4 regions of the Morganella sp. BCCO 40_0007 genome follow, and region 3 is predicted to be linked to each of the others. Evidence: predicted binding sites of a transcription regulator. Region 3 holds the regulator's gene; each other region holds the start of a gene.
The links. Region 3 encodes CRP, which controls carbon source genes, mostly activating them, when cyclic AMP is high. Its sites were predicted from a motif close to ATGTGANNNNNNTCACAT; they were not measured.
Positions count from the first base shown of each region.

Region 1: msrB (peptide-methionine (R)-S-oxide reductase MsrB) is a predicted target of CRP. The motif match lies at 1,753-1,770, and genes of this name have one in related genera.
Region 2: deoC (deoxyribose-phosphate aldolase) is a predicted target of CRP. The motif match lies at 1,102-1,119, and genes of this name have one in related genera.
Region 4: rbsD (D-ribose pyranase) is a predicted target of CRP. The motif match lies at 1,362-1,379, and genes of this name have one in related genera.

Region 1 is NZ_JAVBIN010000007.1:167,490-170,870, forward strand. It holds gene ansA (asparaginase) at 1-152, shown strand, start outside; gene pncA (bifunctional nicotinamidase/pyrazinamidase) at 163-801, shown strand; gene R5268_RS10265 (YeaC family protein) at 844-1,119, opposite strand; gene msrB (peptide-methionine (R)-S-oxide reductase MsrB) at 1,223-1,636, opposite strand; gene gapA (glyceraldehyde-3-phosphate dehydrogenase) at 1,966-2,961, shown strand.
Region 2 is NZ_JAVBIN010000009.1:21,853-25,233, forward strand. It holds gene R5268_RS11960 (NupC/NupG family nucleoside CNT transporter) at 1-954, shown strand, start outside; gene deoC (deoxyribose-phosphate aldolase) at 1,400-2,179, shown strand; gene deoA (thymidine phosphorylase) at 2,273-3,381, shown strand, end outside.
Region 3 is NZ_JAVBIN010000004.1:18,635-22,015, reverse strand. It holds gene R5268_RS05880 (aspartate aminotransferase family protein) at 1-975, shown strand, start outside; gene crp (cAMP-activated global transcriptional regulator CRP) at 1,387-2,019, opposite strand; gene R5268_RS05870 (OsmC family protein) at 2,323-2,730, shown strand; gene R5268_RS05865 (phosphoribulokinase) at 2,794-3,381, opposite strand, start outside.
Region 4 is NZ_JAVBIN010000012.1:175,536-178,916, reverse strand. It holds gene rbsA (ribose ABC transporter ATP-binding protein RbsA) at 1-854, opposite strand, end outside; gene rbsD (D-ribose pyranase) at 862-1,281, opposite strand; gene R5268_RS15645 (lytic polysaccharide monooxygenase) at 1,604-2,179, shown strand; gene ravA (ATPase RavA) at 2,339-3,381, shown strand, end outside.

The sequences.
Region 1 (3,381 bases), on a different contig from region 3:
CGGAAGCCGGTGTGATCAGCGGTTTTGATATGACGTTCGAAGCGGCGCTGACCAAACTGCATTATCTGCTCAGTCAGGATTACACCAGCGACGAGATCCGCATCCTGATGCAGCAGGATCTGCGCGGTGAGCTGAGCTATAACGATAACTGAGGAGTCTGCAATGAAACCGGCACTGCTTCTGGTGGATATCCAGAATGATTTTTGTCAGGGCGGCAGTCTGGCTGTCCGCGACAGTGATACCGTGATCCGCACAGCAAACCGGATGATAACCCGCTGTCAGCAGCAGGGTATCCCGGTGATCGCCAGTCAGGACTGGCACCCGGCAAACCATCTCAGCTTCGCGGTCAATTCCGGGACAGTAATTGGTGAATGCGGTGAACTGAACGGACTGCCGCAGGTCTGGTGGCCGGTACATTGTGTGCAGAACACGGCGGGAGCTGATTTTCATCCTGACCTGAATAAACATGCCATCACCCATATTATTTATAAAGGTGAAAACCCGGCGGTGGACAGCTACAGCGCGTTTTATGATAACGACCACCGGGAGCCGACCGCCCTGCTGCCACTGCTGGCAGAACAGCACATCACGCATCTCGCGGTGCTGGGGATCGCCACAGATTACTGTGTGAAATTTACGGTGCTGGATGCACTGGCGGAAGGTTTTGCCGTCACCGTGATTACGGACGGATGCCGGGGCGTTAATTTACAGGCAGAAGACAGCCTCACGGCACTGACAGAGATGGAAAACGCCGGAGCGGTTTTGCAGACAGCGGCTCAGTTCTGCGGCGAAAAAGAATAGCGATCGTCATGACGGGACAGCAAGCACTGTCCCGTTTTATTCTCAGTCCTGCGGCTTCAGTGTGGCAAGGTGCGTGTCGGTAAACAGCGCTTTCAGTTCCTGTTTGCTTTTCAGACTGATCTCCCCGTCAGTACCGACCGTCATATGTGCAGGGTCAGCATTATGCCGGGACTGCCATAACATCACCAGTTGCAGACTACTGTTTTTCTGGGATTCCGTCAGTGGTACACCGTCCGCCCATTTACCCAGTTCAACCGCTGTCACCAGGCGTCCGTATACGTCCGGCGTCATGGCAGACAATAAATCATCAATTTCCATACTCTTCCTTCCCCGAAAGCGTCTGATTTTACGTTTTTATCACATCAGAAGCTGAATCGTTTTTTCTGTCGTTATACAAATGTTAAATTTCAATATAACCAAACTAACCGTTTGTTATCGCTTTTGTTTTTTCATCTTCAAAACTCAGGGATGCTGAATTAATACAATAACGCTGCCCTGTCGGGGCCGGCCCGTCAGGAAAAACATGCCCCAGATGAGCATCACAATGACCGCAACGGGTCTCAATACGATGCATGCCATGTGAGGTATCGTCAATATACCGGACTGCACTTTTGCTGACCGGTTCATAAAAACTCGGCCAGCCGCAACCGGCATCAAACTTGGTATCCGAATAAAAAAGCGGAGAACCACAACAAATACAACGATATACCCCCTGTTTCTCATTATAGAGCAGGCGGCCGGTAAACGGGTGCTCAGTTCCCGCTTCCTGTGTGACATAGCGCTGAATCTCTGTCAGCTCAGCGGGTGTATCCCGCTTTTTATCAGTCCCGGACATAGCTGAATCCTTATCATTATTGTGCAGGGTCAGTCAGAATACAGAATAACAAAAAATTAACATCAAATGACCGGATGTTATTCTAAACTTGTCATGTCAGCATTGACACCACTTATTTGTGACATTCTTCACATTTATGCCCCATACACGCTGTCTTTATTCCGGTAACTCCCGATAATAGCGGCGACAAATTTACTGAAAGTGGCGATTTGTTGAGCAGAACAAATGTTAAATGACATTAATTGACACGATTCCGCTTGACGGCTGGCAAGGTTTTGGTAACTTTAGTAGCAACTTTAATTCACTAACAAATAGCTGGTGGTAATACTATGACTATCAAAGTAGGTATTAATGGTTTTGGTCGTATCGGCCGTATCGTATTCCGTGCTGCACAAGAGCGTTCAGATATCGAAATCGTTGCAATCAACGACCTGCTCGATGCAGATTACATGGCATACATGCTGAAGTACGACTCAACTCACGGCCGTTTTAACGGAACCGTTGAAGTGAAAGATGGCCATCTGGTTGTTAATGGTAAAACTATCCGCGTTACCGCCGAGCGTGACCCTGCAAACCTGAAGTGGAACGAAGCCGGTGTTGATATTGTTGCTGAAGCAACCGGTCTGTTCCTGACTGACGAAACTGCACGTAAACACATCCAGGCAGGCGCGAAGAAAGTTGTTCTGACCGGCCCTTCCAAAGATGCAACCCCGATGTTTGTTATGGGTGTTAACCACAAAGATTACGCGGGCCAGGAAATCGTTTCTAACGCATCCTGTACCACTAACTGCCTGGCACCACTGGCAAAAGTCATCAACGACAAGTTCGGTATCGTTGAAGGTCTGATGACTACTGTTCACGCCACCACCGCCACTCAGAAAACCGTTGACGGTCCTTCACACAAAGACTGGCGCGGCGGCCGCGGCGCATCCCAGAACATCATCCCGTCTTCTACCGGCGCAGCAAAAGCAGTGGGCAAAGTTATCCCTGCACTGAACGGTAAACTGACCGGTATGTCTTTCCGTGTTCCTACCCCTAACGTTTCTGTTGTTGACCTGACTGTCCGTCTGGAAAAATCAGCAACCTACGCTGAAATCTGCGAAGCAATCAAAGCAGCTGCAGCAGGCGAGCTGAAAGGCGTGATGGGTTACACCGAAGATGACGTGGTTTCCACTGACTTCAACGGCGAAGTACTGACTTCTGTGTTCGATGCCAAAGCCGGTATCGCACTGAACGACAACTTTGTGAAACTGGTTTCCTGGTATGACAACGAAACCGGCTACTCTCATAAAGTTCTGGATCTGATTGCACACATCTCCAAATAAGTCTGCACTCATGTTCTCTGAAATGGCCGCAATTGCGGCCATTTTTTATTTTGTACATCGTGACAGCATCATGCAGATTTAAATGGTGATATCTTTAAATACATTTCGTTACCTGTTTCATATTATTTTTCCGGTGACTACCATCAACAGGAAAGTAACCGTGAAAATAATATCCCATGCTCCGGAATATCAGCCATTACGAGCAGGAAGCTGTACTCAGAATCAGCCTGTTTTCAGCTATCTGAAAGACAACCTCGCTTCCGTTATTAATAGTTTCAAAACATTCTCAACCGGATGTCATACACAGAAAGATCATAATATCCGCAAAGTGTGTGAACGATTAATTGCGCTGACCTGCATGACCCCCGAATGTTATCTGACTCCCGTAATAAAAGCGTACGCGCAGGAACTCGGGGTTGT
Region 2 (3,381 bases), on a different contig from region 3:
TCCTCGCTGATTGCTGTTCTGTATTACCTCGGTATTATGCAGTTTGTGATTAAAATTCTCGGCGGCGGCTTACAGAAACTGCTGGGCACATCCCGTACCGAATCCCTGTCCGCGACAGCCAACATCTTTGTGGGACAAACAGAAGCCCCGCTGGTGGTGCGTCCGTATATCTCCGGGATGACCAATTCCGAACTGTTCGCGGTAATGTGTGGTGGTCTGGCATCCGTGGCCGGTTCTGTTCTAGCAGGGTATGCGCAGATGGGCGTTCCGCTGGAGTACCTGATCGCAGCATCCTTTATGGCGGCACCGGGTGGTCTGCTGTTTGCGAAACTGATGGTACCTGAGACCGAGCACTTTGATGACCGTACCGAAGCCATGGCCGGTATGGCGGAAGAAGAGCGCCCTGCCAACATCATTGATGCGGCGGCAAGCGGTGCCTCTTCCGGTATGCAACTGGCGCTGAACGTAGGTGCAATGCTGCTGGCGTTTATCGCGCTGATCGCGTTAATCAACGGGATCTTAGGCGGTGTCGGCGGCTGGTTTGACTATCCGCAGCTGTCACTGGAACTGATCCTCGGCTGGCTCTTCTCACCAATTGCTTTCCTGATCGGTGTACCGTGGAATGAAGCGATGACTGCCGGTTCGTTTATCGGACAAAAAGTGGTGGTCAACGAATTTGTTGCCTTCATGAACTTCGGTGAATACATGAAGCCGGATGCACAGGTTATTGCTGCCGGTTTACAGCCGCTGTCTGATCACACCAAAGCGATTATCTCCTTTGCATTGTGCGGCTTTGCCAACCTGTCTTCAGTTGCGATCCTGCTGGGTGGTCTGGGCGGTATGGCGCCTAACCGCCGTAAAGACGTGGCACGTCTGGGTATGAAAGCGGTAATGGCCGGTACACTCTCCAACCTGATGAGTGCAACCATCGCCGGTTTCTTCCTGGCACTGTAACTGCTCCTCCCGCACAGGTGAACCCGGTTCACCTGTGCGTTTTACTGATTCGGTGTACTTGTCTTTCTGTCTCTCCCTGTCTATCTGTTTCCTGCGCTATACTATGCTGTGAATATGTGCTGTTATTTTGTGCATATCAGGCTGTTATTGTGATTTTTATCACATAACTGTATGTATTGATGTAAATGCCGTTATATAAACGTGATGAAAGGCACGTATTATAGTGCCAAGACATGCTCCAATAAGGCATGGATACCTTATAACGGATTCGGTGTTCTGTTTACAGTCACCTGTATTACAGCGCGGTGAGAAGGACCTCAGCGTTAACTCTTATCACAAGAGAGGCAACGTCTTCACGGAACCAAGTCCCGCTCGCCAACACATTTTGCATCGTTCAGATATTGCGTCTGCCCGCTCATGGCGCAGACATACGTTGGAGAGTTTTATGACCGATTTAACCGCCGCAGCGCAGCGCGCGTTGTCTTTAATGGATTTAACCACCCTGAATGATGATGATACTGACGCGAAAGTCACTGCGTTGTGTCATCAGGCGAAAAGCCCGGCAGGCCAGACTGCGGCTGTCTGTATTTATCCGCGTTTTATCCCGTTAGCCCGTAAAGTTCTGCGTGAGCAGGGTACACCGGAAGTGCGTATCGCAACTGTCACCAATTTCCCGCACGGTAATGATGATATTGAAATCGCGCTGGCGGAAACCAATGCCGCGATTGCTTACGGCGCAGATGATGTGGATGTGGTATTCCCGTACCGTGCTCTGATGGCCGGTAATACGCAGGTTGGTTTTGATATGGTAAAAGCCTGCAAAGAAGCCTGTGCCAAACACAATGTACTGCTGAAAGTGATCATCGAAAGCGGTGAGCTGAAAGATCCGGCATTAATTCGCCAGGCATCTGAAATCTCCATCAAAGCCGGTGCTGACTTTATTAAAACCTCCACCGGTAAAGTTCCGGTCAACGCCACGCCGGAAACCGCGGAAATCATGATGACAGTGATCCATGATATGGGTGTTGGTAAAACCGTTGGTTTCAAACCGGCCGGTGGTGTCCGCACTGCGGAAGAAGCCGCGCAGTATCTGGCGATGGCTGACCGCATCATGGGGGAAGGCTGGGCCGACTCCCGCCACTTCCGCTTTGGTGCATCCAGCCTGTTGGCCAGCCTGCTTAATACGCTGGGCTATGCAGACGCCAAATCTGACAGCAAGTATTAATCACGTTTACCGGGCTGCTTTTGCAGTCCGGTTTTTTGATTAACCCGGCACCTCAGGTACCGGGACGGACCCGGTATTTTTAAGGAGAACACCGTGTTTCTGGCTCAGGAAATTATCCGCAAAAAACGGGACGGACATCCGCTCTCTGATGAGGAAATTCGTTTCTTTATTAACGGGGTACGTGATAATTCAGTCTCTGAGGGACAAATTGCGGCGCTGGCGATGACTATTTATTTCCATGATATGAACCCGCAGGAGCGCGTCTCGCTGACACTGGCGATGCGGGACTCCGGCTCGGTTCTGGACTGGAAACACCTTAATTTACCGGGACCGGTTGTGGATAAACATTCCACCGGTGGTGTCGGGGATGTAACCTCTCTGATGCTCGGGCCGATGGTCGCTGCCTGCGGCGGCTATATCCCGATGATCTCCGGCCGCGGCCTGGGGCATACCGGCGGTACGCTCGACAAACTGGAAGCGATTCCCGGTTTTGACATTTTCCCGGATGATGAAACCTTCCGCCGCATCATCAAAGAGACCGGTGTGGCGATTATCGGCCAGACCAACTCTCTGGCACCGGCGGACAAGCGTTTCTATGCGACCCGCGATATTACGGCAACCGTAGATTCAATCCCGCTTATCACCGCCTCTATCCTCGGCAAAAAACTGGCTGAAGGCCTGGATGCGCTGGTGATGGATGTGAAAGTGGGCTCCGGGGCATTTATGCCGACATATGAATTATCAGAGCAGCTGGCGCAGGCGATCGTACAGGTTGCCAACGGCGCGGGCTGCCGGACGACCGCACTGCTGACTGACATGAATCAGGTGCTGGCCTCCAGTGCCGGTAATGCGGTGGAAGTACGTGAAGCGGTGCGTTTCCTGACCGGTGAGTACCGCAATCCGCGTCTGTATGACGTTACCATGGCACTGTGCAAAGAGATGCTGGTCTCCGGCGGACTGGCGGCTGACCGCACAGAGGCGGAAGAAAAACTGCAGCGTGTGCTGGATAATGGCAAAGCAGCGGAAATTTTCGGCCGGATGGTAGCCGCACAGAGCGGACCGGCTGATTTTATCGAACGCTATTCGCACTATCTGCCATCGGCAGTACTCAGCAAACCGGTCTATGCTGAAACTGAAGGCATTGTCACCGCGATGGATACCCGCGCACTGGGTATGGCAGTTGTCGCACTGGGCGGCGGACG
Region 3 (3,381 bases):
GAACCGGCACTGACACTGGCGCAGAAGCTGATAAAACACACGTTCGCGGAACGGGTTTTCTTTGCCAACTCCGGCGCGGAGGCGAATGAAGCTGCATTCAAACTGGCACGTCATTATGCACTGACCCGTCATCATCCTTATAAAACCAAAATTATTGCTTTTCACCATGGCTTCCACGGCCGGACACTTTTCACTGTTTCTGTCGGCGGCCAGCCGAAATATGCCGATGGCTTCGGGCCGAAACCGGCAGATATTATTCATGTACCTTTCAACGACCTCGATGCTGTCAAAGCGGTGATGGACGATCACACCTGTGCCGTGGTTCTGGAACCTATCCAGGGTGAGGGGGGGATCACGCCTGCCACTCCTGCTTTTATGCAGGGTGTGCGTGATCTGTGTGATAAACATCAGGCATTGCTGGTCTTTGATGAAGTGCAAAGCGGGATGGGGCGCAGCGGAAAACTGTTTGCCTATATGGATTACGGCATTGAGCCGGACATTCTGACCACGGCGAAAGCGCTGGGTGGTGGTTTTCCGATCAGTGCGATGCTGACAAAACAGGCGATCGCGCAGGTCATGGTGCCCGGTACCCACGGTACCACCTATGGCGGCAATCCGCTGGCCTGCGCTGTCGGCAATGCCGCCTTTGATCTGATTAATGACCCGGCGCTGCTGGCGGGAGTGGATGAACGTCACCGGTGGTTTGCCGATGCTCTGCAATCCCTGAACAGCACATTTGGCGCGTTTGCGGAGATCCGCGGTAAAGGGTTGCTGATAGGTGCCGAACTGGCGGGTATCTTCCGCGATCAATCAAAAATACTGCTGGGACTCGCGGCCAAAAATGGCCTGATGCTGCTGAATGCCGGCACCAATGTTCTGCGTTTTACGCCGTCGCTGATTATTGAAAAAGCAGATGTGGATGAGGGAATGAAACGACTGGCAAAAACCCTGAATGACTTCCGGGAAATGCAGTAATTTTACCGCATTAACGTATTTAACTAACTGATTTGTATATTTTATTATTGTTTTTGTCATGATAAGTTTGCCGGATGTTTATCTGCTTTCAGTAAAATAATAACAATCCGGCTTTCAGGCAAATTTGAAGAATTTCTTCATGGCAGCTTTTATGTTCATCTTTACCAAGGGCTGGTCTTGGTGAAGGAGGTAAAGGGTATGTACTTAAAACACGACATTTCTGAGATAAAAAAATGAACATTGCAGAGCGTAAAACAGCAGCAATGCGTCAGTTGAAAGCATCCTTTGATCAAGCCTGCCGTGAAGGAAAGCTGCGATACCGCAGGGCAGATATTCTTCAGTAATCACTGATGATTAAGAAAAGAAAAACAGGCGCAATTGCGCCTGTTTTGGTGATAAAGGTCGTCCGGATTAACGGGTGCCGTATACCACGATGGTTTTACCGTGTGCGGAGATCAGGTTCTGATCTTCCAGCATCTTCAGAATACGGCCGACTGTTTCGCGGGAACATCCCACAATCTGGCCGATTTCCTGACGGGTAATTTTGATTTGCATACCGTCCGGGTGCGTCATCGCATCCGGCTGTTTCGCCAGGTTCAGTAATGTCTGGGCGATGCGGCCTGTCACATCAAGGAATGCAAGGTTTCCGACCTTTTCTGATGTGGTTTGCAGGCGGCTTGCCATCTGCGCGGAAAGGCGCATAAGGATATCCGGGTTAACCTGGATAAGCTGGCGGAACTTTTTGTACGAGATTTCTGCAACTTCGCAGGCGCTTTTTGCCCGTACCCACGCTGTACGTTCCTGACCTTCCTCAAATAATCCGAGTTCACCGATGAAATCACCCTGATTGAGATAGGATAAAATCATCTCTTTGCCTTCTTCATCTTTGATCAGTACCGCAACAGAACCTTTTACAATGTAGTAGAGTGTTTCTGCCTTTTCGCCCTGATGAATAAGTGTGCTTTTGGATGGATATTTGTGGATATGGCAGTGAGACAAAAACCATTCAAGCGTGGGGTCTGTTTGTGGCTTGCCGAGAACCATTCGCGTTATCCTCTGTTGTTAGTTATTGCAAACCGTTGTTTACGCTCTGCAATTATATAAAGTCTTAGCTTATCATATTAACTTGCTGAATTTCCGGCAAGTTAGTTTATTAAAATAGTATAATAATCCACACGGAAAGATATTGATCTTAGCCATAGATAAATCCTTGCCGTGTTTTTAGCACAGGAAAACAGTCCTGTCTTCCACTGTCTCGCTTCAGCATAATAAACTATGAGATAGATTGCCAGCCCGTGAATGAAAGGGTAGTCTGTCGTGAATTATATTGATGATGAGGGTATAAAAATGGAAGCGCGTGTAAAGTGGGTTGAGAACATGACTTTCTTAGGGGAATCCGCGTCAGGACACCAGATTACGATGGACGGTAATGCCGGTGAAAAAGCCCCGAACCCGATGGAGATGGTACTGATGGCAACCGGCGGCTGCAGCGCCATTGATGTTGTCTCTATTTTGCAAAAAGGCCGTAATCAAGTCATTGATTGTGATGTAAAACTTACTGCTGAACGTCGTGAAACCGCGCCGCGTTTATTCACTCACATCAATCTGCATTTTATTGTAACCGGTCGTGACCTGACAGAAAACGTTGTCGGGCGTGCCGTGCAATTATCCGCTGAAAAATATTGTTCTGTTTCATTAATGTTAGGCGAAAGTGTTAACATTACACATAGTTTTGAAGTGAAAAATATTGAATAATTTTTTGAAAGATTATTTTTATTTTTGAACATAAACCGGGTAATACATTATTACCCGGTTTTTTTATCGCTTGTTTATTTGTTTTCCCTGTAATAATTGCTCTGCCAGGGGCGCCATTATTAATTCCATTGCCAGTCCTAATTTGCCGCCGGGTACAACAATCGTATTTGAGGCGGAAATAAACGACCCCTGAAGCATGGATAACAAATAGGGAAAATCGATTTTTTTCAGGCCACGGAAGCGGATCACGGTAAAGCTCTCGTCCTGTGACGGAATGGATTTGGCCGAAAACGGATTCGAGGTGTCCACAGTCGGTACCCGCTGAAAGTTAATGTGGGTGCGGGAAAACTGCGGGGTGATATAGCGGATGTAATCATCCATCGAACGTACGACGGAATCCATCACTGCCTCCCGCGAATGCCCGCGATCGCTGGTGTCACGGACTAACTTCTGTATCCACTCCAGGTTGACTATCGGCACTACGCCGACCAGCAAATCCACGTGTCCGGCAATATTATGTTCCGGTGTGACCACGCCGCCGTGAAGACCCTCATAGAAAAGCACGTCTGTACCGGCGGGCAGTGCCTCGCGGGGGGTAAAGGTACCGGGCAACTGGTTATAGGGCACTGCTTCATCATAAGTATGCAGGTA
Region 4 (3,381 bases), on a different contig from region 3:
CCGGAAACACCGAGAATTTCGTTTTCATGCAGTGTGAAACTGACATCATGCACATCGCGGCCGCACAGGTTTTTCACCACCAGCTTCTCTTTGCCGCGCGGCAGATTCAGACGCGGATACTGATCTTCCAGCTTGCGCCCGACCATCATTTCAATCAGGGTATCTTCTGTCAGGTCAGATACCGGTTTTTCACCGATAAACTGACCGTCACGGAATACCGTCACATCATCGCAAATCTCAAAAATCTCTTTCAGACGGTGAGAGATATAGACAATCCCGCAGCCCTGCTCACGCAATTCGCGGATCACACTGAAAAGTGATTCGGTTTCAGTGTCGGTCAGTGCGTCCGTCGGTTCATCCATGATGATGACTTTCGACTCAAAGCTGAGCACCTTGGCGATTTCCACCATCTGCTGATCGCCGATAGACAGTTCCGCCACCAGCCGGTGACTGCTGTAAGAAAGATTCAGACGGGCCAGTAACTTATCCGCTTCGGCATACATCTTTTTCCAGTCGATATTGCCGAAACGGCCGGTGAATTCTCGGCCGAGGAAAATATTTTCTGCAATCGTCAGTTCCGGGATCAGGTTCAGTTCCTGATGGATAATCCCGATACCGGCTTCCTGAGACGATTTCGGCCCCGTAAACTGACGCTCCTGCCCCAGAAACAGAATCTGACCGGCATCTTTTTTATAGATCCCGGTCAGCACTTTCATCATGGTGGATTTACCGGCGCCGTTCTCTCCGACCAGCGCCATCACTCTGCCGGGATAAACCCGCAGGGCGGCACCGGATAAGGCTTTCACACCCGGGAAAGCTTTATCGATACCTTTGAGTTCAAGTAACGGTTCCATAGACACCTCAGAATGTCACGCCGGAGAACAGCATCACATTGGCAAACGGTGTGCACTCACCGGTCCGGATCACGGCACGGCTGTTTTGTGTCTGTAATTTGAAAGAAGCATGAGTAACATACTGAATCTGAATCACATTCCCCTGCTGTAATTCCAGGGCTTTCAGATGAGCCACAATCGCATCATGCAGTTCACTGTTGTGTGTCTGGATATCTTCCGCCATCAGAGCGGCTTCCACCTGCATCTCCTGTGTGATGACTTTAAACACCGACATAAAATCAGGCACACCCTGTGTTAATGCCAGATCAATACGCGGTGTGGCGGGCGGGATCGGCAGCCCGGCATCAGCAACAGTAATATGGTCGGTATGACCCAGACGCGCGATAACTGCGGAAACATCACCGTTCAGTAAAGCCCCTTTCTTCATAAAATCCTCCTGAGCGAAACGTTTCGCTTTTAAACTATGGTAGAAAAAATACGGGAAAACTCAATATTCATTCCCGAAAAATGTGATGGTGATCGAAACGTTTCGCTTGTGAATGTGTTAAATAAAAAATATAACTGATTGAATGAGTTATAGCTGAATGGATTCAATTATACCGGCAGCTTCCCCCCTGAAATCACCGGTTCCCCTCCCGGATATCCCGGATTTTTTATCACTCTGTTACACCACTGATAAGTTATGACATCGCAGAACATATCCCGGTGTTGTTATGTTGATTTCCCCCTCTCATACCGGAGATCTTCTTATGATAAAAAAAACGGCATTTGCCGGCATACTTTTCTGTTTACTGACTTCACAGGCGTTTGCTCACGGCTATATCACTGAACCGGCCTCACGGGCAGCAAATTGCCGTGACGGTGAAAATCCCGCTGCAATGTGTGGCTCCGCCCAATGGGAACCACAAAGTATTGAAACATTATCCGGATTTCCGGACGGAAAATTCCCGCCGGACGGCCGGCTTGCCAGCGGGGGTATTGAGCGTTTTCTGCCACTCGATACCCCCGGTGATAACTGGCATCAGATAACGGTAAAACCGGGAACCGCCATGTTCACCTGGAAAATAACAGCTGCCCACAAAACCCGTAACTGGCGTTACTACATCACCAGGCCGGACTGGCAGCCGGGAGCCCCGCTGACCCGGGCATCATTTGAATCCGAACCATTCTGTAGTTATGACGGTAAAAATCAGGTTCCGCCGCAGACAGTGACACATCAGTGCACCATTCCGGAACGGAGCGGCTATCAGATTATTTACGGTGTATGGGAAATCGCGGATACCGCCAACAGTTTCTATCAGGTGATTGATGTCCGGTTTGACTGATGTTCTGTTTTACTGATTAACAGCATTGCCGGTATCCCCGGCAATTTTTTTATCACTATTTGCGCAAAAAGCAGAAGAAACGTGATTTTACGCAGTAAACGCGGTAGCTTTTTTAGTTTATAAACGCAGAAACTGCATCAGTAAATTCACGGGAGTCCCATGCAACGTTCTGAACGTATCGCCCGGCTGAGCCGACATCTGGAATCCGGGCTGTATGAACGACAGCACGCCATCCGGCTCTGCTTACTGGCAACCCTCAGCGGGGAAAGTGTTTTTCTGCTCGGCCCGCCGGGAATAGCCAAAAGTATGATTGCACGGCGGATGAAACTGGTTTTCAGTGACGCCCGTGCCTTTGAGTATCTGATGACCCGCTTCTCCACCCCGGAGGAGATCTTCGGCCCGCTCTCAATTCAGGCACTGAAAGATGAAGGGAAATATCAGCGCATCACGCAGGGATATCTGCCGGATGCGGAAATCGTGTTTCTCGACGAAATCTGGAAAGCCGGTCCCGCTATCCTTAATACCCTGCTGACCGCGATTAACGAACGCAAATACCGTAACGGCGACAGCGAAAGCGCTATCCCGATGCGGTTGCTGGTGGCCGCCTCCAACGAACTGCCGGATAACGACAGCAGCCTGGAAGCCCTCTATGACCGGATGCTGATCCGCTTATGGCTGGATAAACTACAGGAAAAACAGAGTTTCCGCGCCATGCTCACCGTCACACCCGGCGCATCAGATGAACAGATCCCCGCGCATCTTCAGGTAACCGATGAGGAATATCATCAGTGGCAGGAAGAAATTGACCGTGTTGTGCTGACCGATCAGATATTTGAACTGATTTATCAGCTGCGTCAGCAGATTGAACGGCTGGATAACGCGCCGTATATCTCAGACCGGCGCTGGAAAAAAGCACTGCGGCTGTTACAGGCCAGTGCGTTTTTCAACGACCACAGCAGTATCACGCCTCTTGATCTGATTTTGCTGAAAGATTGCCTGTGGCATGATTCCGCGTCACTGAAAGATGTTCCGCAGCTGCTGACACAACTGGTGTGTGAGCAGGCCTATCAGCAGCGCAGCCTGCTGCTGGAGCTGGAAAAATACTATCAGGAATGGATACTGGAAACGCAGACCCGGCAACAGCAGGATGCCTTCAGTGTTATCCGCAGCAGTGCCCGTTTCGGGCGCAAAGTCAGCTATAC